One region of the Mesorhizobium sp. P2_E6 genome, then DNA from elsewhere that is predicted to be linked to it. Evidence: predicted binding sites of a transcription regulator. Region 1 holds the regulator's gene; the other holds the start of a gene.

What was found. The regulator LexA, encoded in region 1, represses DNA repair genes until DNA is damaged. The targets are predictions, from matches to a motif close to TGTTCNNNNTGTGTTCNG.
Region 2: a site for LexA is predicted at 14,118-14,135, ahead of AC1D08_RS06050 (PA0069 family radical SAM protein). Genes of this name have one in related genera too.

Annotation. Positions count from the first base shown of each region.
Region 1 covers NZ_JBFUEQ010000015.1:221,437-236,686, reverse strand. The annotation lists gene AC1D08_RS30165 (SurA N-terminal domain-containing protein) at 120-2,012, shown strand; gene trpD (anthranilate phosphoribosyltransferase) at 2,009-3,019, shown strand; gene trpC (indole-3-glycerol phosphate synthase TrpC) at 3,023-3,835, shown strand; gene moaC (cyclic pyranopterin monophosphate synthase MoaC) at 3,838-4,320, shown strand; gene AC1D08_RS30145 (molybdopterin molybdotransferase MoeA) at 4,320-5,525, shown strand; gene AC1D08_RS30140 (alpha/beta hydrolase) at 5,574-6,404, opposite strand; gene AC1D08_RS30135 (AMP-binding protein) at 6,716-8,341, shown strand; gene kynA (tryptophan 2,3-dioxygenase) at 8,338-9,174, shown strand; gene kynU (kynureninase) at 9,179-10,426, opposite strand; gene AC1D08_RS30120 (GntR family transcriptional regulator) at 10,589-11,326, shown strand; gene lexA (transcriptional repressor LexA) at 11,698-12,435, shown strand; gene AC1D08_RS30110 (ComEC/Rec2 family competence protein) at 12,429-14,891, opposite strand; gene gltX (glutamate--tRNA ligase) at 14,994-15,250, shown strand, end outside.
Region 2 covers NZ_JBFUEQ010000002.1:281,563-296,812, reverse strand. The annotation lists gene AC1D08_RS06120 (YbfB/YjiJ family MFS transporter) at 1-590, shown strand, start outside; gene sbmA (peptide antibiotic transporter SbmA) at 704-1,963, shown strand; gene AC1D08_RS06110 (polysaccharide deacetylase family protein) at 1,994-3,001, opposite strand; gene AC1D08_RS06105 (tetratricopeptide repeat protein) at 3,193-3,858, shown strand; gene der (ribosome biogenesis GTPase Der) at 3,855-5,297, shown strand; gene AC1D08_RS06095 (LysR substrate-binding domain-containing protein) at 5,325-6,248, opposite strand; gene AC1D08_RS06090 (MFS transporter) at 6,371-7,678, shown strand; gene AC1D08_RS06085 (cell wall hydrolase) at 7,828-9,012, shown strand; gene AC1D08_RS06080 (AtpZ/AtpI family protein) at 9,268-9,675, shown strand; gene AC1D08_RS06075 (F0F1 ATP synthase subunit A) at 9,735-10,493, shown strand; gene AC1D08_RS06070 (F0F1 ATP synthase subunit C) at 10,577-10,801, shown strand; gene AC1D08_RS06065 (F0F1 ATP synthase subunit B) at 10,869-11,468, shown strand; gene AC1D08_RS06060 (F0F1 ATP synthase subunit B) at 11,479-11,970, shown strand; gene AC1D08_RS06055 (ribonuclease HII) at 12,043-12,738, opposite strand; gene AC1D08_RS06050 (PA0069 family radical SAM protein) at 12,889-14,043, opposite strand; gene AC1D08_RS06045 (glycosyltransferase) at 14,194-14,712, shown strand; gene AC1D08_RS06040 (hypothetical protein) at 14,860-15,250, shown strand, end outside.

The DNA.
Region 1 (15,250 bases):
GGCTCTGGCCCTCACTACCAAAATCAGGCCACAAAGCAATCGACAGTGGACCGGAAGGGCGCTATTGCGCTTGTTTCAGACTCGGCGCATGCGAAAATGCGCATAAATCGGAAGTAACGATGCTTGGTGTATTGAGAAGCGCGGCGGGTACCTGGGTCGCGAAGGGTCTACTAGTGTTGCTGGTGCTCAGCTTTTTGGTCTGGGGCATTTCCGGACGGCTGATGGGCGGTTTCGCCGGCCACGATTCGGTTATTTTCGCCGGCGGCACCAAGGTGTCGATCAACGAATACCGTCTCGCCTATGACCGCCAGCTCTCCGTCATGTCGCAGCAATTCGGCCAGCGTCTCACCCACGAACAGGCAAAGGCGCTCGGTATCGACAACCAGGTACTGGCGCAGCTCGTCTCGGGAGCCGTTCTCGACGAACAGGCCCGCAAGCTGGGCCTCGGCCTCTCCAAGGACCGGCTGGCCGAGCTGACACGCGAAGATCCGGCCTTCAAGGGTCCTGGCGGCCAGTTCGACAGGCGAACCTTCGAATATATGTTGCAGCAGATTGGCATGCGGCCTGCCGATTATCTGAAGAACCGTGCCCAGGTGGCGGTGCGCCAGCAGATCGTCGAGGCGGTCTCGGATGGCCTCAAGGCGCCGGATACTTTCTTCAAGGCGGTCGCGCTCTATCGCGGCGAAGACCGCACCATCGACTATTTGACGCTGCCCAAGGCCTTGGTCGAGCCGATCGGGGCGCCGTCCGACAGCGTGCTCTCGGCCTATTTCGACGCCAACAAGAAGACGTACGCGGCACCAGAATACCGCAAATTCTCGTATGTCCGCCTCGAACCGGTCGACATCATGGATACGACCGCCGTCACCGACCAACAGGTCAGCGACGACTACAACAAGAACAAGGCGCGCTACACGACGCCGGAGCTGCGCACCATCGAGCAGCTTGTGTTCAAGACGCCTGACGCGGCCAAGGCCGCGCTGGATTCGCTCAAGGCCGGCGCCACCTTCGACAAGCTTGTCACGGCGGAAGGCAAGACCCCGGCCGATACGTTGCTCGGCACGCTGGCCAAGGACAAGATCGCCGACAAGGCGGTCGCCGACGCGGCCTTCGCACTCAATGCGAATGAAGTCAGCCCGGTCGTGCAGGGCGCCTTCGGTCCGGTGCTGCTGCGCGTCACCGAAATCAAGCCCCAGGTGGTGAAGCCGCTGACCGAAGTGTCCGACCAGATCCGCAAGGATCTGGCGCTGGGCGAGGCAAGTCGCATCCTTCTGGACGTGCGCGACAATTACGAAGACACCCGGGCCGCTGGCGGCTCGCTGGCCGACGCCGCCACCAAGTTGAAGCTGAAGATCGTCACCATCGACGCCATCGATCGCAGTGGCCTGAGACCTGACGCAAGCATCGTCAAGGACCTGCCGCAATCGCCGGAATTGATCAAGGCTGTCTTCGACGCTGAACCCAACACGGAAAACGACGCTTTGACCACGGCGGACAACGGTTTCGTTTTCTACGAAGTGGCTTCCATCACACCGGCTCGCGACCGCACACTGGACGAGGCTCGCCAGAAAGTCGTCGCCGACTGGACCGCCGCCGAAACAACCAAGCGCCTCACCGCCAAGGCAGGCGAACTCGAAAAGCGGCTCAAGGCCGGCGCAACGCTCGACGTTATCGCCGGCGAACTGAAGCTGGAAAAGCAGACCAAACGCGGCGTCAAGCGCGAGGCCGACGATGTCGACTTCGGCAAGGAGGGCGCCGCAGCGATGTTCGGCGTCGGCGAAGGCGGCACCGGGCTGATCCCCTCGCCCACCGGAGACGGACAGATCCTGTACAAGGTCGCCGAAGTGTTCGAGCCTGCCGGAGCTGACGCCAGCTCCGTGCCGGAAGACGCACAGAAATCCTTCACCTCCGGCATGTCGGACGATCTGCTCGACCAGTTGGTGGCGCAGTTGCAGACGCAATTCGACGTTCGCATCGACCAGGCCGCCGTCGCCCAAGCCTCGACAAGATGAGCGCGCTGAAAACCCATATCGCCAAGGTCGCGACCGGAAGCGCGCTTTCCTTCGAGGAAGCGCGCGAGGCTTTCGACATCATCATGTCGGGCGACGCAACGCCCGGCCAGATCGGTGGCTTCCTGATGGCGCTGCGCGTGCGCGGCGAGACAGTGAGCGAGATTTCCGGCGCCGTCGCCACCATGCGCGCCAAGATGCTGCGCGTCGAGGCGCCCGCCGGCGCCATCGATATCGTCGGCACCGGCGGTGACAATTCCCACAGCGTCAACATCTCGACGGGCTCGGCGTTTGTTATTGCCGGCAGCGGCGTGCCGGTTGCCAAGCACGGCAATCGCGGGCTGTCGTCGCTGACAGGGGCCGCCGACGTGCTGGTCGCGCTCGGGGTCAAGATCGATATCTCGCCCGAATTCATCGGCCGCTGCATCCATGAGGCGGGCGTCGGCTTCATGTTCGCGCCCGCACACCATCCGGCGATGAAGCATGTCGGCCCGACCCGCGTCGAACTCGGCACCCGCACCATCTTCAACCTGCTTGGGCCCCTCTCCAACCCGGCTGGCGTCAAGCGTCAGATGGTCGGTGTGTTCCTGCCGGAATGGATCCTGCCGGTGGCCGAGACGCTGAAAGCGCTGGGTGCCGAGCATGCCTGGGTTGCCCATGGCGATGGCTATGACGAGATCACCACCACCGGCGAGACCCATGTCGCCGAGCTGATCGGCGGTGAGATCCGCAGCTTCACGCTGACCCCCGAAGCTGTCGGGCTGGAGCGCCACACCAAGGATGAATTGCGCGGCGGCGACGCAGCCTACAACGCCGACGCATTGCGCGATATGCTGAGTGGCGCTGCCGGCGCCTATCGCGACACCGTGTTGATGAATGCCGGCGCCGGGCTTGTGGTTGCCGGCAAGGCGACGACACTTGGCGACGGCATCGCGCTCGCCGCGCAAGCCATCGACAGTGGCCGCGCGCTGCAGGTGCTTGACCGGCTGATCGAGATTTCGAACGGGTAGAGCGTGTCTGACATTCTTCGCAAGATCGAGGCCTACAAGCGCGACGAGATCGCGGCGGCAAAGGCACGCGTACCGCTGGCCGAGATCAAGGCGCGGGCTAAACATGCCGAGGCGCCGCGCGGCTTTCTTGCCGCGCTCGAGACCAAGCGCAAATCCGGCGCCTTCGCGCTGATCGCCGAGATCAAGAAGGCAAGCCCCTCCAAGGGCCTGATCCGCGCCGATTTTGACCCGCCGGCATTGGCGCAGGCCTATGCGAAAGGCGGCGCCGCCTGTCTTTCGGTGCTGACCGACGCGCCGTCATTCCAGGGCGCGCCTGAATTTCTCACCAGGGCGCGAGCCGCCGTCGCCCTGCCCGCTTTGCGCAAGGATTTTCTGTTCGACCCATACCAGGTCTACGAAGCCCGCGCCTGGGGCGCGGACGCCATCCTGATCATCATGGCCAGCGTCGACGATGCTTTGGCCCGCGACCTCGAATCGACGGCGTTAGAACTCGGCATGGATGCGCTGATCGAAGTGCACGACGAAGCCGAGACGCAGCGCGCGCTAAAACTGTCGTCGCGGCTGATCGGCATCAACAACCGCAATCTCAGGACATTCGAGACCAGTCTCGAAACCTCCGAGCGGCTGGCGTCGATGGTACCGGCCGACCGCCTGCTGGTCAGCGAAAGCGGCATTTTCTCGCATGACGATTGCCTCAGAATGCAAAAGAGCGGCATCGGCACCTTCCTTGTCGGCGAAAGCCTGATGCGGCAACAGGACGTCACCACGGCGACGCGCCTGCTTCTGACGGGCAAGGCGCCGGCCGAGGCCGTCTGACGATGGCGGCCGCCCTCACCCATCTCGGCGCGCAGGGCGAGGCCAACATGGTCGATGTCGGCGACAAGGCAGAGACGACGCGTACCGCAATCGCCGAGGGTTTTGTCGCGATGCAGCCCGAGACGCTGACCATGATTCTCGAAGGCAACGCCAAGAAGGGCGATGTGCTTGGCACTGCGCGTATCGCCGGCGTCATGGCGGCGAAGAAAGCGCATGAGCTGATCCCGCTCTGCCACCCGCTGCTCCTGACGAAGGTTTCCGTCGACATCGAGCCCGACCATGCTTTGCCGGGCCTGAAGGTCACCGCCCTGGCGCGTGTCACCGGCAAGACGGGCGTCGAGATGGAAGCGTTGACCGCCGCTTCGGTTGCCTGCCTCACCATCTACGACATGGCCAAAGCGGTGGACCGCGCCATGGTCATCTCCGGCATCCGATTGGTCGAAAAGACCGGCGGCAAGTCGGGCGACTACAAAGTGGACGCCTGATGGCGCTGGTTCCGGTCGCCGAGGCGCTCGAACGCTTGCTTGAGGGTGCAGCACCTTTGGCGGGCGAAAGCGTTCCGTTGTTCGAGGCTATTGATCGCGTGCTGGCCGAACCGGTCGCAGCGCTGCGCACACAGCCGCCATTCAACGCTTCCGCCATGGACGGCTACGCGGCGCGTGCCGTCGATGTGGCATCGGTGCCGTCGAGACTTTCCGTGATCGGCATGGCACCTGCCGGGCGCGGCTTTGACGGCACGGTCGGCAAGGCACAGGCTGTGCGTATCTTCACCGGTGCGCCGCTGCCCGAAGGCGCCGACACCATCGTCATCCAGGAGAATGTCCGCGACCTCGGTGGTGGTGACGTCGAAGTCATCGAACGGACGGCGGAGTGGCGCAACATCCGCCGCGTCGGCCTCGACTTCTCGAAAGGCGACGTCCTGCTGGAAAAAGGCCGCGTGCTCGATCCGGCGGCATTGTCGCTGGCGGCGTCGGCCAACCATCCACGGGTCAACGTGGTGAAACGGCCGCTGGTCGCCATCATCGCCACCGGCGACGAATTGTTGCCGCCCGGCAGCGAACTCGGGCAGGATCAGATCATCTCGTCCAATGCCTATGGTGTCGCCGCGGCGGCGCAGTCGGTCGGCGCTCGTGCGCTCGATCTCGGCATTGCCGCCGACCGCAAGGAGGCCATCGCCGCGCTGGTGCGGAAAGCGGTCGCGGCCGGCGCGGACGTCATCGTCACGCTGGGTGGCGCCTCGGTCGGCGACCATGACCTGATCCACGACGTGCTGACCGGCGAAGGCATGACGCTCGGCTTCTGGAAGATCGCCATGCGCCCCGGCAAGCCGCTGATGTTCGGCCGCCTCGGCGACATCAGATGCATCGGCCTGCCCGGCAATCCGGTGGCAAGCCTGGTCTGCTCGCAGTTGTTCCTGAAGCCACTGCTGGCGCGACTTGGCGGCCGCGAACACCGCCAGGACATTCGTCCGGCGCGACTGGGCGCTGCAATGCCGGCCAATGATTTGCGCCAGGACTATGTGCGGGCGGTGGTCCGGGACGATGACGGCGGGCCGGTGGCGACGCCGTTCGGCATACAGGATTCTTCGATGCTAAGAATGCTGGCTGATGCCAACGGGCTGATCGTGCGGGCACCGTTTGCCCCCGCAGCGGACGCTGGCGAAGCCTGCAGCGTGCTGATGTTACGCTGAAGATTCGCCAAGCAAGCCATTGACGACAAGCCGAAAATGGACTCGGCGCTATTCCGAGATCAAGGTCCGGGTCAGTGGATGGGCCGGATCGGCAAGGCCGTCGACGATGCTGTAATGGTGCCGGTCGGGCTCGACCACGGAAGAGGTCGTGGCATCGAGGCCGGTCCAGATATTGGCAAGCAAGGCGTTCTGGCGAAGGAACTCCGCGCGTTCACCACCACCGGCCCAACAGGTGATGCGGGCACCATCCATGGGACGCAACAGCGCCGGGCTTTCGGCCAGCGCCTCCTGCTCGTCGATTGCGAGTGTCGCGTTCATCTCGGTGCGCATGATCGGGCGCAGGTCGTGGAGGCCTGAAATCGAAACGACGTGGCGTATGCGCCGCGCCACATCGGCCGCCAGCGGCGTTGTCGCCGTCACCATGCGGCTGGCGAGATGTCCGCCGGCCGAATGGCCGGTCAACATCAGCGGCCCGTCGACCAGTCCTGCCGCCTTGCCGATCGCCTCGCCGATCTCCTGGACGATGCCGGCGATGCGGATTTCGGGGCAGAGCGTGTAGGAGGGCATCGCCACGGCAAAGCCGCTGCTGACGGCACCGTTGGCGAGATGCGACCAGAAACTCTTGTCGAACGCCATCCAGTAACCGCCATGGATGAACACCACCAATCCCTTGGGCGTGGCACTGGGTAGGAAAAGATCAAGGCGATTGCGCCGTCCGCCGCCATAGGTGATGTCGAGCCGTGCCCGGCCCTCTGACGAAAGCGCGTCACGAAACGCTTCCGCCGGCTCCACCCACGCGGTCGGCCAGCGGTCGCTGCCGGCGATGTTCGCGCTGTTGGCATAGGCATTGTCCCAATCGGCAATGCGATGTCTAGGCATCGGCATCCTCCCCCAAAACGGCATCGTTTCTGCGCTAGCAATGGCCACCGCCACGCCATGCGTCAATGCTCCATGGCAAAAACATTTTAGGCTTGAAACAAATTTCGACTGGTGCGATCCTGCCGTCACGAACAGCCGACTATGGGAGGTCCGCTGTGCTGCCAAAACCTGCAATGTCCACCCTTTCGGATGGCGTCGAGCAAGGTGCGACTGGCAGCACGAAAACCTCTTCAAAAGCAGGACCTTGAGATCCACCCCAACAAGCCAGGCGCCTCGCGCACTGGCCAGGCAGCAGACAGGATAGCGGCGACATGCTTGGGCCTTCAGCGCATATCGACACGTTCACGCGCGATCACCTGCCGCCGCCGGAGCAATGTCCGGACTTCCTGCTAGACGGTTTCGACTATCCCGAACATCTCAACGCCGGCGTCGAACTCACCGACAGGCTGGTCGAGAAGGGCCTGGGTGACCACACCGCGCTGATCGGCAATGGCCGCCGCCGCACCTACAAGGAACTGTCCGACTGGACGAACAGGCTGGCCCACGCGCTGGTCGAGAATTATGGTGTCAAGCCGGGCAACCGGGTGCTGATCCGCTCGGCCAACAACCCCGCCATGGTCGCCTGCTGGCTGGCCGCCACCAAGGTCGGCGCCGTGGTCGTCAACACCATGCCGATGCTGCGCGCCGGCGAGCTCGCCAAGATCGTCGACAAGGCGGAAATCACGATCGCGCTTTGCGACACCAGGCTGATGGACGAGATGACCGCTTGCGCCAAGGACAGCGCGTTCCTCAAGCAGGTCATCGGATTCGACGGCACCGCCAACCATGATGCCGAACTTGATCGGGCGGCTCTCGACAAGTCGGTCGTTTTCAGCGCCGTCAACACTGGCCGCGACGACGTCGCGCTGCTCGGCTTCACCTCGGGCACGACAGGCGTGCCGAAGGCAACGATGCATTTCCACCGCGACCTTCTGATCATCGCCGACGCCTATGCCCGCGAAATCCTACAGGTGACGCCGGATGACATCTTTGTCGGGTCGCCGCCGTTGGCTTTCACCTTTGGCCTCGGCGGCCTCGCCATTTTTCCCCTGCGCTTCGGTGCGGCGGCGACGCTGCTCGAACAGGCGACGCCGCCCAACATGATCCACATCATCGAGACCTACAAAGCAACTATCTCCTTCACAGCGCCGACCGCCTATCGCGCCATGCTGAAGGCCATGGATGAAGGTGCCGACCTGTCATCGCTGCGCGTCGCCGTTTCGGCTGGCGAGACCTTGCCCGCTCCGGTCTTCCAGGAGTGGACGCAAAAGACCGGCAAGCCGATCCTCGACGGCATCGGCGCCACCGAAATGCTGCACATCTTCATCTCCAACCGCTTCGATGACATGAAGCCGGCGTCTACCGGCAAGCCGGTGGGCGGCTACGAGGCACGCATTGTCGATGACGAGATGCGTGAGGTGCCGCGAGGCTCGACTGGCAGGCTTGCGGTGCGCGGGCCGACCGGCTGTCGCTACATGGCTGACGACAGGCAGAAGGAATATGTTCGCGACGGCTGGAATCTCACCGGCGACACCTTCACCCAGGACGAGGACGGCTTCTTCCATTTCGCCGCCCGCTCCGACGACATGATCGTCAGCGCCGGCTATAACATCGCCGGCCCCGAGGTCGAGGCAGCGCTGCTGGCGCACCCGGACGTCGCCGAATGCGCTGTGATCGGCGCTGAGGATGCCGAACGCGGCCAGATCGTCGAGGCGCATGTTGTGTTGGTGCAAGGTGTGGCACCTGACGCGATGACCATCAAGCGTCTGCAGGACCATGTCAAAGCGACGATCGCGCCCTACAAATATCCGCGATCTGTGAAGTTCATTGCTGCGTTGCCCAAGACGCAGACCGGCAAAATCCAGCGCTTCCGGCTGCGCACGGAGAAAATCAGTTGAGCGAGCCATACGATCCGGCCTCCGAAGGCGCACAGATGTCGTTCAAGGAGCGCATGTCCTACAGCGACTATCTGCACCTGGAGAAAGTCCTTGAGGCGCAGACGCCGCTGTCGTCGGCGCATGACGAGATGCTGTTCATCATCCAGCATCAGACCTCCGAGCTCTGGATGAAGCTTGCCCTGCACGAGATCGGTGCCGCGATCCGCTCGATCCGCGCCGACCGCCTCGAGCCGAGCTTCAAGATGCTGTCGCGCGTCGCCCGCATCTTCGAGCAGTTGAACAATGCCTGGGACGTGCTGCGGACGATGACACCCAGCGAATATACAGAGTTCCGCGACGCGCTCGGCCAATCCTCGGGTTTCCAGTCCTGGCAGTATCGCGCCATCGAGTTCATGGCCGGCAACCGCAACCTCGCCATGCTAGGCCCGCACAAGCACCGGCCGGACCTCAGCGGGAAGCTTGAGGCGATCCTGGCCGAACCGTCGCTCTACGACGAAGCGCTGCTGCTGCTCGCCCGCAACGGATTCGACATCGGTGCTGACGCCAACCGTACCGACTGGCGTGAGACGCGCACCGAGAATGAAGCGGTCCTGGTCGCCTGGCAGACAATCTACCGCGACCCACAGCGCTACTGGATGTTCTACGAGCTGGCTGAAAAACTGGTCGACTTCGAGGATTATTTCCGCCGCTGGCGCTTCAACCACGTAACCACGGTCGAACGCATCATCGGCCTGAAGCGCGGCACCGGTGGCACGTCGGGTGCGTCCTACCTGAAGAAGATGCTCGAGGTCGTCCTGTTTCCGGAACTCTGGACAGTTCGCACCCGGCTCTAGCTTCTCAGGTCACCGCGGTTTTGACCGCGAAACGCGCGTCTTGCCAGACGCCAGTGCGCAGGATGTCTTCCAGCATGTCGACCGCCTGCCAGACATCCTTGTAGCCGATATAGAGCGGCGTGAAGCCGAAGCGGATGGTCGAAGGCGCCCGGAAATCGCCGATCACGCCGCGCTCGATCAAGGCCCGCATCACCTGGTAGCCGCTGGGGTGGATGAATGACACCTGGCTGCCGCGCTCGTTGCCGTTACGCGGGCTTTCAAGCTCGAGCCCGTACGCCCCGCACCTTGCTTCGACCAGCTGGATGAACAGATCGGTCAGCCCGATGCTCTTTTGGCGCACCGCCACCATGTCGACATCGTTCCAGAGGTCCAGGGCGCCCTTGAGCGCCCGCATCGACAACACCGGCTGCGTGCCACACAGGAACCGGCGAATGCCGGTGCCTGCGGCATAGCCTTGTTCGAAGGCGAACGGCCGCGCATGCCCCCACCAGCCGCTGAGCGGCTGATAGACATCACCGTGGTGCCGCTGTGCGGCATAGATGAAGGCTGGCGAACCCGGGCCGCCATTGAGGTACTTGTAGGTGCAGCCGATGGCGAAATCGGCATTGGCAGCGTCGAGTTCGACCGGCAGCGCGCCGGCGGTGTGACAGAGATCCCAGACGATCAGCGCACCAGCCTGATGGGCCTTGCGCGTCAGCGCCGCCATGTCGCGCAACTGGCCGGATTTGTAGTTGACGTGGTTGACCAGGATAACGGCGACGCGCTCGTCGATCAGTTCCTCGATATCAGGCGCGTCGACGCCCTCGAGCCGCAGGACCGTACCCGGCCGCGTCGAAGCAACGCCCTCGGCCATATAGAGATCGGTCGGGAAGCTGTCGCCCTCGGCGACGATGACCGACCGGTCCGGACGCATCGCGAGCGCCGCATGCAGCACCTTGTAGATGTTGATCGACGTCGTATCGCAGACCACAGTCTGACCGGCCGCGGCGCCGATCAGGCGTCCGAGCTGGTCGCCGAGCTCGACTGGCATGTCGAACCAGCCGGCGGTGTTCCAGGCACGGATGAGGTCCTGCGCCCATTCCTGTGTGGCGGCCTTGTTCAGTTCGTCGAAGACGGCGGGAGAAGCCGCGCCAAGCGAATTGCCGTCGAGGTAGATCACCCGTTGCGGCAAGACGAAACGATCGCGCATGGAACGCAGCGGGTCCGCGGCATCCATCGCCTCGATTGCAGCGAGATCGGGAGTTGCATTCATGGTCGACTATCCCCGCGCATGGGCGTGCTCAGATGAACATATCAGGTGAAACCGTTGGCGATCATGGGCAGTCCCTTGGGTCTTGTCAAACATTATATATTATTTACGCAATGGAAGGATTTCATATATAATCACCCGACCAATTGGTACGGATGGTCGGCAATGCTGGACGACGAGCACTTCTCGAAGACAGTAGCAGCCTACAGGCTGCTGCGCCGCGATATCCTCACCACCCGTCTGAAGCCCGGCGCGCCGCTCAAGCTCAGCGCGTTGCGCAACAGCTACGGCATCGGCTGGACACCGCTGCGCGAGGCACTCTCGCGGTTGGAGGCCGAGCGCCTGGTGACCGCCATCAGCAATCGCGGCTTTGCCGTCGCCGCGGTATCGCGCAACGAGTTGGAAGATCTGTCACGCGCCAGATTGGTGGTTGAACTGCCTCTGCTCCAGGAATCGATCGAGAAAGGCGGCCGTGAATGGGAGGACGCCGTCGTCGCTGCCCATTACCGGCTGTCGCGCAGCAGGACCGCGGTCGACGACCCGTCCGACGAAGTGGTCGACGAATGGGATGAAAAGCACGAGGCTTTCCACGCGGCACTGCTCAGCGCGGCAGCGTCCCCCTGGCTGCTGACCTTCCACTCCACGATCGCGGATCAGTTGCGTCGCCATCACCGCTTTCTTGGCCTGGCGCCAACCTTGCGGGCGGCCGCCGGTCTCCAGCATGGCTACGAAGAGGCCATGGAGGCGCTGCGCCAGGCCGTCGCGATCGAACATCATACCGCGCTCATGGAAGCGGCGCTGGATCGCGACATCGAGCGCGCGAAAACCCTGATGGTTGCCCACATCGGCTACACGCTGCATGTCTATGTCCATGCCGGCGACGGCAGCACAAACAAGCGGTAATGCGACGAGGAACAAGGCAAGGCCGATACGGGCAATTCCTCCGCCAAAGTTGGCATTTTGGCTCCCTTTCGTTCACGGGAGCCACGACCGGTGAAGTGAACCGAGCCCTCTTGTCGAGCTCCAGCGTTAGCCGAGGCCAAGCCCGACACTGGGTGAGCCACAGGCCATTAACCATAGCAATTTCAATCCAACCAAGCGCTCGGCGGTGGCAGGCATGCGTCGATCGCGACCCACTTCCGGGGCGCCAAATAATTTCAGCCGCCTTAACAAGTTCATTAAACTTTAAACGGTTGCGGAACACAACTGGAACAGATAGTGTTTGTTCTGGGTTTGTTTTTCCGATTCTGGTTTTGGGTAACCTGGGGGCTGCCATGCTGACGCGTAAACAACACGAACTGCTGATGTTCATTCATGAACGGCTCAAGGAAAGCGGCATTCCGCCATCCTTCGACGAGATGAAGGAAGCGCTCGACCTTGCCTCCAAATCCGGCATACACCGGCTGATCACGGCGCTGGAGGAGCGCGGCTTCATTCGCCGCCTGCCCAATCGGGCGCGCGCGTTGGAAGTGCTGCGGCTGCCGGATTCGATCGCGCCAGGCCTCAACGCGGCAAAGAAGTTCTCGCCAAGCGTCATCCAGGGCAGCCTCGGTCAAGGCGGCCTTGGCCGGCAACTCAAGCCTGCATCTTCGCGGATGCCTTCGGCCGGCAATGACGACGACGTGGTCTCCGCCGTGTCGATCCCGGTCATGGGACGCATCGCGGCCGGTGTGCCGATCGACGCCATCCAGCACCAGACGCATTCGATCTCGGTGCCGCCGGACATGATCATGGGCGGCGAACACTATGCCCTGGAGGTCAAGGGCGACTCGATGATCGAGGCCGGCATCTTCGACGGCGATACCGTCATCATCCGCAACGCCGATACAGCCAGCCCGGGTGAGATCATCGTGGCGCTGGTGGATGAAGAGGAAGCGACGCTGAAGCGGTTCCGCCGCAAGGGTGCCTCGATTGCTCTCGAAGCCGCCAACCCGGCCTATGAAACCCGCATTTTCGGACCGGACAGGGTCAAGGTGCAAGGCAAGCTCGTCGGGCTGATCAGGCGCTACTGAGCAGGGCTTGCGACCGGCTTTTCGGGTTTGCGGTAGGGTGGCAGGCCCCTCGCCTCGCGCGAAAACTTGCGCTGCGTGTGCCAGGGCCGGTATGACCCGTCCACCGCGAAGCTGATCGTCGCAGGCGTGGTCGCAGATTGGCGATCGAAGAAGACGGCCGCACTACCCTTGCGGGCCAGTTGTCGCTTGGTGATGACGAGCACAAGTGGATTGTGACAGGGGTCATAGGCCGTGGCGTCATTGATGACGATCAGGTCGGCGAAGCCGCAGGCCATCCAGGCGTCCTTTCGGTCTTCGACATGCGCGATGATCGCACCGGATGGATGCTTGGCGAGACAAATGCCCGATGTGCAATAGAAAGGCGCTCCCGACGGCAGCTCGGCGGCATCGGCTATCTCGAATTGCCCGTCTCCTTTGCTGAACACCTCCGGTATGACGATGGTCTCGGATGTCAGCGCGCGTTTCCAGTTGTCGACCGTGAATTCGTTCGGGCGTGCCCGGCTGACGGCGAGTTCGCCACCCCCGATCGGCAGCGCAACCAGCCGGGCGTCCTCCGAGATCAGCACGTCCGGTGCGCGCGTGTCCGAGACGGTCAACAGGCCGGCAAGCGCGAACGGAAGGGCTGCGAGCCGCAGCCATGTCGTGGCCATCGTCGCGATGACCAAGGCAATCGCAACCAGCAGGACGGACTGCTGCGAAATCAACCCGACCGCGTCGACCGGCGAGCGCTGGGAAATCCATCCGGACATGGCGATCATCACCGTCAGGCCTTTGCCCATCACGTAAAGAAAGGGGCCATCGGCGCCAAAGGGCATCGCCAGCGCACTGAGGACGGCGAAAGGCATCACAACCAGCGAGACGATTGGCATGATGGCGAGATTGGCGAACAGGCTGAGCGGCGACACCCGCTGAAAATGCCAGATGGCAAACAGCGCCGTGGCAGAGCCGGCGATGATGGAGGTCATGGCAAGGCCGCCCATCGCCAACAGGAATTTTCTGGTGAGAAAGCCATGGAGAGATCGCCGTGGCGGCGGCGGTTTCGTTTTCGCCGCACGATGATCAGACCAGCCGGCATAGGCACCGACCAGCGCCGCGGTCGCCGCGAACGACATCTGGAAACTTGGGCCGACCACTTCATGCGGCGACACCGCAATGACCGCGATCGCCGAGATCGCCAGGTTGCGCATGGTCAGCGCCGCCCGATCGAACAGCACGGCAATCAGCATCACCGCCAGCATGATGAAGCTGCGCTCTGCGGCAACGACGACGCCTGAGATGACAAGATAGGCGGCGATCGAGAAAAGCGCGGCGGCCGCGGCGTATTTCTTGACTGGCCGGCGCGCGGAAAAGTCCGGAAACAGGGCGAAGGCGCTGCGCATCAGCATCATGATTGTGCCGGCCACCAGCGCCATGTGCAGCCCTGAAATGGAGATGACGTGGTAGATGCCGGTGCGCCGCATCGCTTCGTTGATCTCATCGGGAATGCCGGCGCGCACGCCGACGATCAGCGCCGCGGCGATCTCGCCTTCGGCGCCACCGATACTGCCCCTGATATGGTCGGCGATGGCTTCACGGGCATTTTCTATCCCCGAGGCAAGGCGGGCTGACAGCGGAATGTCGTCGTCATTGCCGGCGACAAGCTTTGGATTGCCGAGGAAAAACCCGCTGCCGCCAATGCCGGCGAAATAGCTGTCGAAGGAGAAGTCGTAGCTGTCCGGCCGCACCGGGCCGGTGGGCGGCAATAGCTTGGCGTAGCCGGTGACCAGCGAGCCTGGGGTTATCTCTGCCGGGATCTTTCGTGCCGAAAGCCGAACCCGCTCCGGCGCATAGCGCAATTTCGGCCTGGCTGTCGACGTCACGTCGATGGTCAGCCGGATGCGGCCGGACTCCATTCGGTCAAGCGAGACGACGCGGCCGGTCACTTGAGTCGAGATTTCCGAACCGAGCAACTGCGTTCCCGCCCGCCATGTCTCGACCTTGCCGGCGAGCAGGCCGAGCGTGCACAGCACCGCAGCCATGAAACAAAGATGGGCTTTCGGCCTGGAACGCGAGACGAACGCGCAGAGCCCCGTCAGAACGACGACCGCGACAGGCTTCGCAAAATCAGGTTCCACCGTCAGCGAAAAATAGCCGATCGCTCCGATCGCCAGACAGACCGGCACCAGCAGGAAGGCTACGCCTCGATCAAGCTCCAGGCCCGCTGCCGTGGCCACGCTGTGGCGCAGCCGAGGCAGCGATATCCGGCCGATTTGCCGGCGCACGCGCACGATCCTGCCAACTTCGGCAACAGGAGCGGGGGCGGAGACATCCGCTTGCAACGGCGGGTTGCCGGGGGCCGGCACGAGAGGTGATGGCAGCGGTAACGCAGCCGGCAGCGGCGTCGCAAACAGGGACCGTTCGCTGACGCCAATAGCGGCGTCCTCGCCCTGATCCGAGCCCCGGCCCCGTCCAGCCATCGGGTCTGCCCCTTGCGCCCTCGACACCCTATGCTACATGAACGCGCAACGCGCGAAAGTCCGCGCAACCACACCCCGCTTCAGATGGTTTCCGAGAGTTTCATGTCCGACAAGGTCGTCACCCGTTTTGCCCCCTCGCCCACCGGTTACCTGCACATAGGCGGCGCGCGCACGGCGCTGTTCAACTGGCTGTACGCAAAGCACACTGACGGCACCATGCTGCTGCGCATCGAAGACACCGATCGCGAGCGCTCCAACGATGCCGCGACCGCAGCCATTCTCGACGGGCTTTCCTGGCTCGGCCTCTCCTGGGATGGCGAGGCCGTCTCGCAGTTCGAGCGCGCGCCGCGTCATCGCGA
Region 2 (15,250 bases), on a different contig from region 1:
CTCTCGCCAATGGCGACGCCACGCGCGAGCCGGCGCTGCCGAAGGACTGGTCGCTGATGAAGATCATCGTCGCCTACGGCCTGTTCGGTTTTGGCTATGTGGTGACGGCGACGTTCCTGGTCGCCATCGTCCGGCAAGGCGGCGGCAGCCGGGTCTTCGAGGCGATGGTGTGGATGGTCGCCGGCCTTGCCGGTTTTCCCTCCACATGGCTCTGGCAAAAGATCGCCGCCCGGATCGGGCTTTACGCAGCCTATGCTCTGGCATGCTTCATCGAAGTTGCGGGCGTCACCGCCAGCGTGGCCATCGGCGGCCGCACAGGGCCGCTGCTTGGCGGCCTGCTGCTCGGCGGCACCTTCATTGCCATCACGGCACTTGGCCTGCAGGCCGCGCGGCACCAGGCGCCAAAAGCGCCTCGGAGGATTTTTGCCCTGATGACGGCGTCCTTCGGCCTTGGCCAGATCGTCGGCCCGATCGCCGCCGGGTTGCTGGCGCAAATGTCAGGCGATTTCTTCCTCGCCTCGATCGCCGCCGCAGTGATGCTGGTCGTCTCCGGCGCCATCACATGGTCGGCTGCGCCAAAATCGCCATGATTGTGGGGTTGCTCGCTGCCGGGCATCGGGTAGGCATTTGCTTTCCACCTAATATGTGACTTTATGCCCGCTAAACCCCGCTGATTTGCGCATCGACCGAGGAATCCCCCACAGTGTTCGTATCCTTCTTCCCGCAGCCGAAGCTTTTTTTCTCTTCGGCAGCCATCTGGAGCCTTGCGGCGATCCTGTTCTGGTTTTTCGGCGGAGAGCAGTTGGGCGCCGTTTTCGGACTGCCGCCGGCCGCGGCTGGCGCGCCCCCCATCATCGGCATCGCCATCCTTTTGTCGCCGCCGTTTCTCTGGTTCTATCTCTACTTCGCGTTTTGCGTGCTCGTCTTCTACGCGTTCTGGAACTGGTATTCGCCGCATCCTTGGCAGCGCTGGTCGATCCTGATGACGGCGGTCATCCTGTTCTTCATCTATTTCAATGTGCAGGTCAGCGTCGCGGTCAACGCCTGGTACGGTCCCTTCTTCGACTATGTGCAGGGGCTGATGTCGGGGACTGGAAAGTCGACCAACGGTGAGTTTTACATCGGGCTGGCCGATTTTTCGTGGCTCGCGCTCGTCGGCATGAATGTGCAGGTGGTCAACGCCTTCATAGTCAGCCACTGGATCTTCCGCTGGCGCACCGCGATGAACAATTATTTCGTCGAGAACTGGGGCAGGCTACGCCATATCGAGGGCGCCTCGCAGCGTATCCAGGAAGACACGATGCGGTTCTCGCAGATCATGGAGGATCTCGGCTCGAGCTTCGTCCAGTCGATCATGACATTGATCGCATTCCTGCCGGTCATGATCCAGTTGCAGGCTCACATCAGCGAGTTGCCGATTGTCGGCGCGATCCCGCAGCCATTGGTTGTCGCAGCCCTGGCCTGGTGTCTGTTCGGGACGATCTCGGTGATGATTGCCGGGCTGAAACTTCCGGGACTGCAGTTTCGCAACCAGCGTGTCGAGGCCGCCTATCGCAAGGAACTTGTCTATGGCGAGGATCATGCGGAGAGGGCCCAGCCAGCTACCACCGCCGAGCTGTTCGCGAACGTTCGTCACAACTATTTCAGGCTCTATTTCCACTACATATATTTCAACGTGGTCCGGTATACGTATCTGCAGGCCGACAACATCTTCTCGCTGCTGATCCTGGGGCCGTCACTGGTGGCGCACAAGATAACCTTCGGCGCACTGAACCAGATCTCGAACGCATTCGGCAAAGTGACGAGTTCGCTGCAGTTTCTGCTCACCTCCTGGTCGACCATCGTCGAGCTGCAATCGGTCCACAAACGCCTGCGCGCCTTTGAAGCGACGCTGCAAGGCGAGCCGCTGCCGCCGATCGATCAGCGCTATCTGGAACGCCAAGGCGCCGAGGACCCGGCTTAAAGAGCTGAGGTTTGGAACCGGGTTGGCGGCTCAGCCGCCAACCGATGCCTGTGTCTCGCCGGCTTTCTGCCGCGAAACATAGTCGCGAAAACTGATGCATTCGACATCGGCCTTGACGCAGACCTCGCCGGCGAAGCGCTCCAGCGCGTTCCAGTAGGCGCCGTCATTCATCAGGGCGAAGTGGAAGCCGAGTTCCAGCGGAATGCGCTTGCCCTGATATTGTACATCGAAGGCGGTGCGAAAGGCATCGTAGGTTCGGTTGGCGAACTCGTCCGCCTTGCTCGGCCGCTCGAAGCCGCCGGAATGTCTGACATAGAGATTGTAATCCATGGCGATCACTGGCCTCGATTTCGGTCCTTCCGGAATCTGCGGCAGTGAAAAGTGCATGATGCCGTGGCTGGCCGTCGGCCGGGCAGGGCCCTGCGAGACGCCGCTGGCGTCGAATTGATAGCCGGCCGCCGGCAGCGCCTCGTAGAGCGCCTTGCCTGTCGACAAATACGGCGCGCGGAAACCGACCACCGCATGCCTTGCGAAATCCCGCCAGCCGTTGGGTTCGGGCGCGATACCGTTGATCGCGTAGGCGTTCTCGAGAATGTGCTCGAACGAGCCGAACTCCTTCAGCCAGTCGGCCTTGCTCCAGTCCTTGCCGTCGAAATGGCCGCAGCCATGGCTGGCGATATCGTGGCCCTCACGCGCGGCAAGTCCGACCTGCTCGAGCCGTTCGCTCACTTCCTGCTTGGAGGCGGCAAAGCCGATGTTGGATTTGCCTGATGTCTTGCCGGGCGCCGTGTATTCCTTGCGCGTTTCCGGCGACAGCAGGAACACGCAGGACAGGAAGTAAGTGAAATGCGCCCCGGTGCGCTGCGCCAGCGCGCGGCTACGCTTCCACTGCGAAATATCGCGGGCGCTGTCGAACGAGATGATGACGACCTGCCTGGGCTTTGCCGGCCTCGGTGGCGCCGGTGGATCGGCCAAAGCCACACCGGCAGTGGCGAGCGAAGCGAAGGAAAACGCAACAGCGCGGAACGAACGATACATCGGCAATCTGATCTTGACTCGGAGGATGTCTGGAAGCCGGCTATCGCGCAAATGTGGCGCGGGTACGATTGGCCTTTTGGGCGGCCGGCCGTGGGAATAGGCGATTTTCCCGCCGAACCCCTTCCATGCCGACAAAATTTCGCTAAAACGCGGGCTGACAACGGCCCGCCAGGGCAGGAATGGTTTGATTGATGTCCGACGACAGTTTTATCCGTGAAGTCAACGACGAGATGCGTCGCGAACAGGCGCAGAAGCTATGGGACCGTTTCGGTCCCGCCTTGCTTGTCCTCGCGATCCTCGTGGTGCTCGGCACAGCCGCCTTCGTCGGCTATCGCTATTGGGACGAGACGCGCGCCAACCGCTCCGGCGATGCATTCTCGCAGGCGCTGAAGCTTGCCAATGACGGCAAGAACGACGAAGCGCTGGCCGCTCTCGACCAGTTGGAGAAGGATGGCTACGGCGCTTATCCGCTGCTTGCCCGCATGCGCGCCGCGACCGTAAAGGCCAGCAAGGGCGACGTCGACGCCGCCGTCAAGGACTTCGACGATGTCGCCGCCGACACGGCCATTCCTTCAGGCATTCGCGACATGGCCCGGCTCAGAGCAGCGCTCCTGCTTGTCGACCATGGCTCCTTCGCCGATGTCTCCAGCCGGGTCGAGGCGCTTACGTCGGACACCAACACGCTGCGCCACACGGCGCGTGAGGCGCTCGGTCTTTCCGCCTGGAAGGAAGGCAAGACCCAGGATGCGCTGAAGCTGTTCGACCAGATTGCCGCCGATGACGGCGCCCCGCGCAACACCCGTGAGCGGGCTACCTTGATGTCCGAGCTGATCCGCGGGTCGGGCAGTGCGTCGTGACCTTCAAAGTCGCCATCATCGGCAGACCTAACGTCGGCAAATCGACTCTTTTCAATCGGCTGGTGGGAAGGAAGCTGGCGCTTGTCGACGACACGCCGGGCGTCACCCGTGATCGCCGCGTGCATGCCGCCAAGCTTTACGACCTGCATTTCGACGTCATCGACACCGCCGGCTTCGAGGATGCCGCCGCCTCGACCTTGCCCGGCCGCATGCGGGCGCAGACCGAGATTGCCATCCGCGAGGCCGACCTGATCTTCTTCACGGTCGATGCCAAGTCCGGCCTGATGCCCGATGACAAGACTTTCGCCGAGATCGTGCGCAAGTCCGGCAAGCCGGTCGTGCTGGTCGCCAACAAGGCCGAGGCGAAGGGCGCCCAGGGCGGTATGCTGGAGGCCTGGGAGCTCGGCCTCGGTGAGCCGATCCCGGTGTCGGCCGAACACGGCCAGGGCATGCCCGACCTGCGCGACGCGGTGATCGGAGCGCTTGGCGAGGCGCGCGCCTTTGGTGAAGAAGAAGAAGACGGCGAAGGCGAAGAGGTCGTCGCCGGCGAGGTGCTGATCGGCGAGGATATTGTCGACCCGGATGCCGAGGATGTGCCTTCATACGACGACACCAAGCCGATGCGCATCGCCGTGGTCGGCCGCCCGAATGCCGGCAAATCGACGCTGATCAACGCGCTGATCGGCGAGGAGCGGCTGTTGACCGGGCCGGAAGCCGGCATCACCCGTGATTCCATCTCCGTCGACTGGGACTGGCATGGCCGCCGCCTGAAACTGTTCGACACGGCCGGCATGCGTCGCAAGGCGAGGATCCACGAAAAGCTGGAAGTGATGTCGGTGCAGGATGGCTTGCGCGCCATCCGCTTCGCCGAGATCGTCATCATCGTGCTCGACGCCACCATTCCTTTCGAGAAGCAGGATCTGCAGATCGCCGACCTGATCATCCGCGAAGGGCGGGCACCGGTGATCGCCTTCAACAAATGGGATCTGATCGACCATCCCCAGGAGCTTCTGGCGGAACTGCGTGAGAAGACCGAGCGGCTGCTGCCGCAGGTGCGCGGCATCCAGGCGGTGCCTGTCTCGGCCGAAACCGGGCGCGGCCTCGACAAGCTTATGGATGCGGTGTTGAAGACCCACAAGGTGTGGAACAGCCGCGTCTCGACAGGCAAGCTCAACCGCTGGCTGGAAAGCATCCTGGCGCATCATCCGCCGCCTGCCGTCGCCGGTCGTCGGCTGAAGGTCAAATACGTCACCCAGGCCAAGACGCGGCCGCCGGGCTTCGTCGTCCAGTGCTCCCGGCCGGAGGCGATGCCGCAATCCTATGTCCGCTATCTCTCCAACAGCTTGCGTGAAGCCTTCGACATGCCCGGCGTGCCGATCCGCATTGCGCTGCGCACGTCGGACAACCCGTTTGCCGGCAGGGCCAAGAAACGCAGCTGAGCATCGCTGCCCGTCCTGGCGCCATGATCACGCCACGTCGCGCAAACCGTTTTCGTTGGTCCGCGTATTATCGGGCAGCTGTTGCCGCACCGCCTGCAGCAATATCTCGGCGAGGCGCGCGACCACCGGCTCGGGCTCGGCATCCTTGCGGTGCAGGAACAACGCCATTTTGGGCAGTGCCGGCAGCCCGGCGATCTCCGGTGTCATCGCGCTGACGCTGGCCGGCAGCCCGATGTCGGTGCGGATGGTCAGCCCCAGTCCCGCCGCGACAGCTGCCCAGATGCCGCCAAGGCTTGGGCTGGCAAAGGCCATCCGCCACGACAGACCGGCGCGGTCGAGCGTTTCGGTCGCTACCGTGCGCAAAAGGCAGGGTGCTTCAAGCGCCACCAGCGGCAGCGGCTCGCCGTTGCGCAGGCTGGTCGCGATGCGCTTTGCCGGGCCAATCCAGCGCATCTGCACGTCGGCGACGTGCTCGCTGTAGGGCAGGGTCTCGCCGCTGTGCCAGGCGAGCGCGATGTCGAGATTGCCTGAAGTGACGCGCTCGGCAAGTTCGTAGCTGCGCGCGATCCTGGCTTCGATTTTGACCTTGGGATGGGCGCGGGCGAAGCGCCCGAGCACGTCAGGCAGCACCGCCTCGCCGAAATCCTCCTGCAGCCCAAGCCGTACCCAGCCTTCCAGCTCGACGTCATGGATGGCGGATGCCGCCTCATCGTTGAGCTCGATCAGCCGGCGCGCATAGCCGAGCATGGTTTCGCCGGCCTCGGTCAAGGCGAGGCCACGTCCCGACTTGCGGAAGATCGGCGTCGCCGCCTGCTCCTCCAGTTTCTTCAATTGCGCGCTGACCGCCGACGTCGATCGGCCAAGCCGGTCGGCAGCCTTGGCGAAGCTGCCCAGTTCCATGCCGGTGACGAAACTGCGGAGAACGTCGAGGTCGAATGTCACGCGTCGCATGGCGATAGTCCTGATTTTCAGGATAGTAAGTCAAAAACTTCCCGATATTCGGCATGAAACTATGGCGGTAAAGACGAGGCGTCAAGGTCCGGATGCAATCGGACCATCAAGGGAATTCTGCCATGTCGCTCGTCGCTACGGATTTGCAATGCAGCCAGGCCAAGCCTCGGCAACAAGCTGGCGCAGCCGCCGCTGGTGCCACGACGGTCCGCTCCAATCATCGCTGGAAGGTGCTCGGCATCGGAGTTGCCGCCAATGCCAGTTTTTCCGCGACCTTCTCCGGCATCCCGGCGACGGCGGTCTTCTTGCGCTCCGGCTACCATCTCGGCAATGGCCAGCTCGGGTTGGTTCTCGGTCTGCTTGGCCTGGGTGTGGCGCTGAGCGAACTGCCATGGGGATTGCTCACCGATCGCTGGGGCGATCGCCGCGTGCTGCTCACTGGCCTCGGCACCACCGCGGCATGGCTGCTTCTCATGGCATTGCTGGTCGTGCCGTCACCGGCACACCTTCCCGGGGTCGCGGTTCTGGCCGCCGTGTTGCTTGTCACTGGCCTGCTTGGCGGCAGTGTCAACGGCTCAAGCGGCCGCGCCATCATGGCTTGGTTCCGTGAAGGCGAGCGCGGCTTCGCCATGAGCATCAGGCAGACTGCGGTGCCGCTCGGCGGCGGGCTCGGCGCCTTTGTCCTGCCGTCGCTTGCCTCGGTGCATGGCTTTGCAGCGGTCTACGGCTTGCTGGCCGCATTCTCCGCCGTCACGGCGCTTTTCGCGTGGCGCTGGTTGCACCAGCCACCAATCGGCGAAGACGCGACGTCCGCCAGCGACGCCATGGTGTCGGCCGGCCCGACACCGCTGCGCAATCCGGACGTCTGGCGCATCGCAATGGCCATCGGCCTGCTCTGCGTCCCGCAAGTGGCGGTGCTCACCTTCGCCTCCGTCTTCCTGCATGATTTCGGCGGCATGGGAACGGCAGTGATCAGCGCCAGCCTGGCAGCCGTGCAGGTCGGCGCCATGGTCATGCGCGTCTGGAGCGGCCGTTTCACCGACCGTCACGGCAATCGCCGCTCGTTCCTGCGCTTTTTCAGCATGCTGAGCGCAGCCGCCTTTGCCACCCTCATGCTGCTTGTGTTTGTCGCGGCCACCATTCCCGGCTGGCAGCCTATGCTCGCGACAACGATCGTTGCCGTCCTGATCCTTGCCGGCATCTGTGTTTCAGCGTGGCACGGCGTTGCCTATACCGAGATTGCCACGCTTGCCGGCGCCAGCAATGCCGGGACGGCGCTCGGTCTGGCCAACAGCTTTGTCTTCGTCGCCTTCTTCCTGGTGCCGATCGCCATCCCCGGGCTTCTGGTCGTCGGATCATGGGCGTGCGTCTGGCTGTCGGCCGCCATCTGCGCGCTGATCGCCCGGCCGATCTTCCTGCGGCCGGCCTGACTTCGCATGCTGACCGCAAAATCGCCCGACTTCGGAACCACGACCTTGAGCCGACTGAGAAAACCCGATCGAACCTGTTAACGTCCCATCAAGGTTAATGCATCATTTTGCTCTCCAGTGGGGTCAGTCGCGTTCCTGGAGAGAGTTCCGTGCATCGACGTGTGTTGAAGCGGCTTGCGGCCGCCGCCGGTGAGAAAAAACGTGGCTTTCTGACCCCGTTCGTCATCGGTCTCGGCATCTGGATCGGCTTTCCGACCGTCGCCGCCTACCAGGACATGACCAGTTTTGTCTCCGGCCTCGAAGCGTCGAACACCCGCTGGAATTCCTATGTCGAGAAATCCGTCGCCGGCTCGACCCATGCGGCCGAGATGCCCTTTGTCGATTCCGACGTCACCGGTTCCATCTCCGGATCGGGCGTCCATCTGGCCGGCGTCGGCAACGTGTCGTTTCGTGGCAAGGGCGGCAAGGTCAGCGGCACGCCCGACGAGGATCGCATCGTGCGGGCCGACAAGAAGGGCCGCATCGTCCAGGTTTCTCCCGTCGCGCCGCCGAAGAATTTCAATGCCGGCTCGATCTTCGAGCGCACCTCGTCCTTGCTGCGGCCCAGCATGGACAGCGGCTTGAAGATGGCTTTCGCCAAACCGCAGATCAAGGGCAAGGAAATCCAGATCGCCGCGGCATTCCATGCGCGTGAGGACAAGAAGCCGGATCCCGGCGTGCCGGCCATGCTTGCCGCGCTGGTCAACAACGACCATCCCGATGTGCTGGCGACCGCCTATGCGCAGGCCGAGCCCGACTATGCCAAGGCATCGCCCTTCGAAGCCCTGCTTCAGGACGAGCAGCCCAATGACGGTCGCTTCATCCCGCCGATGGCCAAGGGCGACCATTCCTGGATCCAGAACCCGCTGCCGGCGAGTGTCTTCTCCAAGAAGGAGCAGGCATGCCTTGCCAACGGCATCTATTTCGAGGCGAGAAGCGAATCCGTGCGCGGCCAGGCCGCCGTCGCTCAGGTCATCCTCAATCGCGTCCGCAACCCGGCCTATCCCAATTCGATCTGCGGCGTCGTCTACCAGAACGACAGCTGGTTCAACCGCTGCCAGTTCTCCTTCGCTTGCGACGGCAGGAGGAAGCGCATCGACAGTCCCGCCGCCTACAAGACCGCGCAGGATATCGCCATGGCCGTCACCGCGGGCAAGATCTTCATCCCCGAGGTCGGATCGTCGACCCACTACTACGCCCAATATGTCCATCCCGGTTGGGCGCGCACGATGCAGAAGATGACCAAGATCGGCCTGCATATCTTCTACCGCACCTATGGCGGCGGCTGGAGCTGAGCACCGCACAGTCACCGATCTTTTCGCGCTGCGTGCAGCCGATCGAAGAGCCAATGCCGGGGGGATTCGTGCAGCGCATCCCCGTCGTCGTGGCGGGCACGATGTCGCACCTTTATAACCAATTGATTTTGTTGCCTAAAATACATGACAATGAACTTCCGCCCGTGGCTTGACTGGCGCAAACCCTCTAACTATGTTGCCGGCGACTTTAGAAGCGGACGGACGGTGACGGTCTGACCGGGCAGGGGGGTTGCGATGGCCGATAAAAACAGGCCAGACGGAACCGGAGAAACCGGCCGCGGCAAGCAGCATGAAGCCGAAATCCGCGACGACGATCTTGAGCGCCGCCGGCGTGAACTTGAAGCATCGCTTGCGACAAGGCGGCCGGACCGGCTCGAGGGGAAAGACGACGCGAAAGCGGGCAGTGTGGCCGGTTATGGCCAGGCGCTCAAACTCTCTAGCGAGTTCATCGCCGGAGTGGTGGTGGGTGCCGGCATCGGCTGGATCATCGACCGTCTGGCGGGGACATCGCCATGGGGTCTGATCGTGTTTCTGCTGCTGGGTTTTGGCGCCGGCGTGCTCAATGTGATGCGTTCCGCGGGCGTTGTGGCAGAATTCGGACAGGGCGATAAATCGCGCCGTGACCAGGACGACAGGAAATGACCGCGCTTCATGTGTGGTAATGGTAACGAAGCCGTACGCGGCATTGACGGGGTTTGAACGTGGCAGCTGACAAGGTCGATCCGATCCACCAGTTCCATATCAACAAGCTGATACCGATCGAGATCGGCGGCTACGACCTGTCTTTCACCAATTCCGCACTGTTCATGGTCGCAACAGTGGTCGTTGCGGCGGCATTTCTGTTTCTCACCACCTCGAGCCGCAGCCTGGTTCCGGGCCGCCTTCAGTCGGTCTCCGAGATGGCCTATGAGTTCGTCGGCAACATGTTGCGCGATGCCGCCGGCACGCAGGGCATGAAGTTCTTCCCGTTCGTGTTCTCGCTGTTCATGTTCGTGCTGGTCGCCAATCTGCTTGGCCTGTTCCCGTATTTCTTCACCGTCACCAGCCATATCATCGTCACCTTCGGCCTCGCCGCCCTGGTGATCGGAACCGTGGTCGTCTACGGGTTCATGAAGCATGGTCTGGGCTTCCTGAAGCTGTTCGTGCCGCATGGCGTGCCGGTGTTCCTGCTGCCACTGGTGGTGCTGATCGAGGTGATCTCCTTCGTGTCGCGCCCGGTCAGCCTCTCGGTTCGTCTGTTCGCCAACATGCTCGCCGGCCACATCACCCTGAAGGTGTTTTCTGGATTTGTCGTCAGCCTGAGCGCGCTGGGCGCAGTCGGCGTGGCGGGCTCGGTCCTGCCCCTGGCAATGGCGGTGGCCCTGACGGCACTGGAACTGCTGGTCGCTTTCCTGCAGGCCTACGTCTTTGCGGTGTTGACCTGCATGTACCTCAACGACGCCCTGCATCCCGGGCACTGATCAAGAGTTTCCGGCCCAAGAGTTTCCAACATTGGCGCCGGATTGAATCGCAACGGAATTTTAGATCCAAAGGAGTTGAACAAATGGACGCAGAAGCAGCAAAGTACATCGGCGCCGGCATCGCTTGCCTGGGCATGGGTGGCGCGGGCATTGGCCTCGGCAACATCTTCGGCAGCTACCTGGCGGGCGCTCTGCGCAACCCGTCGGCTGCTGATGGCCAGTTCGGCCGTCTGATCTTCGGCTTCGCCGTGACCGAAGCTCTGGGCATTTTCTCGCTTCTCATCGCGCTTCTGGCCCTGTTCGGCTGAGCTAAGCGTTGGGAAGATTGGACAGGCCGGCCGCGCAAGCGGCAGGCCTGAATTTCGGGGATAGTCCATGTTCGTGACATCTGCCTTCGCGCAAGAGTCCGCACCTGCAGCCGACACCAGCCACGCTGCGACGGAAGGCGACACGCATTCCGGCACCAGCGTGCCTGCCGAAGCGCACGGCACCTTTCCGCCATTCGATCCTGCGACGTTCCCGTCGCAGCTTCTGTGGCTGGCGATCACTTTCGGGCTGTTCTACCTCTTCCTGAAGCGGGTCGCGATGCCGCGCGTCGCGGGCATCATCGAGGTCCGCAACGACCGCATCACGCAGGACCTCGACCAGGCTAGCAAGTTGAAGGGCGAGGCCGACGCTGCCGTTGCTGCCTACGAGCAGGAACTGGCGGAAGCCAAGACCAAGGCCAACGCGATCGGCCAGCAGGCCGGCGATGCGGCCAAGGCCGAAGCCGAGACCGCACGCAAGAAGGTCGAGGCGGCCCTCGACGAGAAGCTTGGCGAGGCCGAAGCCCGCATTTCTTCCATCAAGGCCAATGCCATGAAGGAAGTCGGCAGCATTGCCGAGGACACCGCTTCGGCGATCGTCGAGGCACTGGTCGGCGGCAAGGCCAGCAAGGCCGAGATCGCGGCCGCGGTCAAATCCGTGGCCCGGTGAGGAGCGCATCATGGATTACACATCTCTCGCGACGCTCTGGGCAACGATAGCCCTCATCATCTTCCTCGGCGTTGCCGTCTACATCAAGGTGCCTGGCATGATCGCCAAGGCGCTCGACGCCCGCGCCGCCAGGATCAGCAACGAGCTGGATGAAGCGCGCCGGCTGCGCGAGGAGGCCCAGCAGTTGCTCGGCCAGTACCAGCGCAAGCGCAAGGAAGCCGAGCAGGAGGCCGCCGACATCGTTGCGGCCGCCAAGCGCGAAGCCGACATGCTTGCTGCGGAAGCGCACAAGAAGACCGAGGACTATGTCGCCAGGCGCACAGCACTTGCCGAACAGAAGATCGGTCAGGCCGAGCGCGACGCCATCAGCGAAGTCCGTGCCAGCGCCGTCGACATCGCCGTCGAGGCTGCGCGTGCGCTGCTCGCCGGCAAGATGGACGCCAAGGCCGGCGCCGACCTCTTCAAGGCATCGCTGGCGGATGTGAAGTCCAAGCTCAACTGAGCTTGTTGCATCGAGCAAAGATCAAAGCCGCCGGGAAACCTGGCGGCTTTTTTGTTGTGGAAAACTATCCGCTCAATCCAGGCCGGCGAGGCTCTCGTCTTCCGCCACTTCCGTCCCGCCAAGCCTGAACGGCGCGAAGGAAACGCGGTGCAGCCGCGCCACCGGCCCATGTGCTTCGATCGCCGTGCGATGGCGGGCCGTGGCGTAGCCCATGTGGACCTCGAACCCGTAGCGACCGTGATGGTTGCCGCAGCCGCACATCATGCGGTCGCGCATCACCTTGGCGACGATCGAGGCGGCGGCGATCGATTGCGAGCGCTGGTCGCCCTTGATCAGTGCGCGCCCCGCGCAGGGCAACCCTGGCGGCACGTCGCGCCCGTCGGCGAGCGCGAGCTTCGGTTGGACCGACAGCCCGACCAGGGCGCGACGCATCGCTTCCAGGCTGGCCTTGAGGATGTTGCTGCCGTCGATGCCCTCGGCGCTGATGGACGCCATCGAAACGCCCAGCGCCGAGCCAAGAATTCGTACGAACAGCGCTTCGCGTTGCAGATGGCTGAGACGTTTGGAATCGTCGAGCCCGTCCGGAATGTTGGCGGGGTCGAGCACCACCGCCGCCGCGACCACCGGCCCGGCCAGCGGACCGCGGCCGGCCTCGTCCATGCCCGCCACCGGCCACAGTCCATCGGCCATCGCCTTCGTCTCGAAGGAGAAATCGGGTTTCTCGATGATCTCAAAGAGAAGCGGAGAATCGGAACGCGCGCGAGCCATGTTGCGGCGAGGTTCGCATCGGCTCCGATTCTCCGCAAGTCCCTCCGGGTCGGGTGGGGCGCCGGACCGGGAGGGCACCGTCTGCAGGCCGGGGCAGGCCGGACGGGATTCTTGTGTCGCGACAGGTCAAACCGCCGCGGTGAATTGTTTTCAAAGCAGGGTCAGCTGCACCTGGTCCTTGCCGCCGGCCACGAACTGATCGGTCCGAAGCGTGCGCCGTTCGACGTTGAGGCCGAGCCGCTTGGCGGTGATCTCGAAGCGCCGGCCGATCTGCCAGGCGTAGGGACCAGCACCCTTCATGCGCTTGCCCCATTCCGAATCGTAGTCCTTGCCGTCGCGCATCGAGCGGATCAGCGACATCACGTGGCGGTAGCGGTCGGGATAGTGGCGCAGCAGCCAGTCCTTGAAGATCGGACTGACCTCCAGCGGCAGGCGCAGCACGACATAACCCGCTTCGCGCGCACCAGCGGCGCGTGCCGAATCGAGGATGCGTTCCATCTCCTGGTCGGTCAGGCCGGGGATGATCGGCGCCACCATGACCGAGGCCGGAATACCGGCATCCGAAAGCCGTCGGATCGCCTCCAGCCGCTTGGTCGGCGTCGAGGCGCGGGGCTCCATCGTCCTCGCCAGCATACGGTCGAGCGTCGTCACCGACAGCGCCACCTTGGCCAGCCCGCGCTCGGCCATGCGCGACAGGATATCGATGTCGCGCATCACCAAAGCGGACTTGGTGACGATGCCGACCGGATGGCCGCGCGCTTCCAGCACTTCGAGGATCTCGCGCATGATCCGGTATTGCTTCTCGATCGGCTGGTACGGATCGGTGTTGGTGCCGATCGCGATGGTGCGCGGCTGGTAGCTGTCCTTCGACAGTTCCTTGTCGAGTAGCCGCGCCGCATCCGGCTTGGCGAACAGCTTCGATTCGAAATCGAGGCCCGGCGACAGGCCCATGAAACTGTGCGTCGGCCGGGCAAAGCAATAGACGCAGCCATGTTCGCAGCCGCGATAGGGATTGATCGACCGGTCGAAGGAGATGTCGGGCGATTCGTTGCGGGTGATGATGGTGCGTGGCTTCTCGACCTGCACCTCGGTCTTGAAGGGCGGCAGTTCCTCCAGCGAATTCCAGCCATCATCGAAGACATGCCGGCTGACCGGCTCGAACCGGCCGGATGGATTGATGCCCGCCGACCTGCCGCGATTGCGGTCCGGACGGACACGCACGCCACTCTGCTCGATCATCGCATTGGCCATCTCGGCTCTTCCAGCTCCGAAAGCTGCAATGTCGGCGCGCACGATCTGTTCCATCTTCGCCCGCTCCCAGGGACTGTCCATGTTGTGTCGAATCGCTCTGTTCATGAAATTATTCCTATTTCGTCGATGAGAACAAAGCAAGAACTTTCAATGGTGCATTGCAAAAACTGGCGCTGCGTTCGGCTTTCCGCTATTCGGCTAATGATGCTCAGTGTCCTGATCGAAACCCGCAATGACGAGGAGGGCCTCGCCCGCACGCTCGCCTCGCTGATTGGCGGCGCGGTCGAGGGCGTGGTGCGTGACGTCATCGTCTGTGACACGGGTTCAACCGACCAGACGCATCGCGTTGCCGAGCATGCCGGCTGTCACTGCGTAACTGGCGGTATCGCTGCCGGCATCCGGCAGGCCAAGGGTGACTGGCTGCTGCTCCTGGAGCCGGGCTCGCGGCTGATGGATGGTTGGATCGATGCGGTCGTTGCCCACACGGCCAGGCAGACCATGGCGGCACGCTTCTCGCGGGCGCGGGGCAGCCGCACACCGTTCCTGGCCCGGGTGTTTTCGGGAAACCGCGCCTTGGCCGATGGATTGCTGATCAGCAAGCTTCAGGCCGCGGCAGCGTCGAAGCGGGCCGGCAGCGCCGAGGCCATCGCACGCGGCCTCGCGGCAAAGCGGCTCGACGCCGAAATCTGGGTGGCACCGCCGAAGCAGCGCTCCCCGGAGTGATCTTTTTGCGGCTGCTCTGTTCATTGTGCATTGCACAAAATCTGACGTGAGGTTAGTTTCCCGGTCAGACGGGTGGATTGGGTTGGGGTCATACCGAGTGATGAGCTCCGATGCGGCATCGGCGCCACGCTCATAGCCGAGGACCCGATGAAGCTTTCAACCCCCGACAAATCCGGCGCTGCCAGTCTTGAAGCCGTTGCGCGCAACGGCAGCCTGCTGCGCCGCATCGCCGTGCGCATTCCGACCTATCTGACGGACCTGCGCGAAAACCCTGCCTGGCTGCCGATGTTCGTGCTGGCGCGCACAATGCCAGGACGCCGGATGCATTGGCTGGGTGCAAAACGCGCTCGTCCGGCCCAAAATTCGGGGGATACGATGTTTGCCGGCGTCGACCGCGAAGCCGTGGTCGACGCACTGCGCTCCAACGGGCTGTTTTCGGGCCTGGTGCTGCCGCCGGCGATTCATGAAGAGATCGCCAGTTTCGCCCAGCGCACGCCTTGCTTTGGCAATTTCGATCGCCGTCTCGAATTCATGCCGG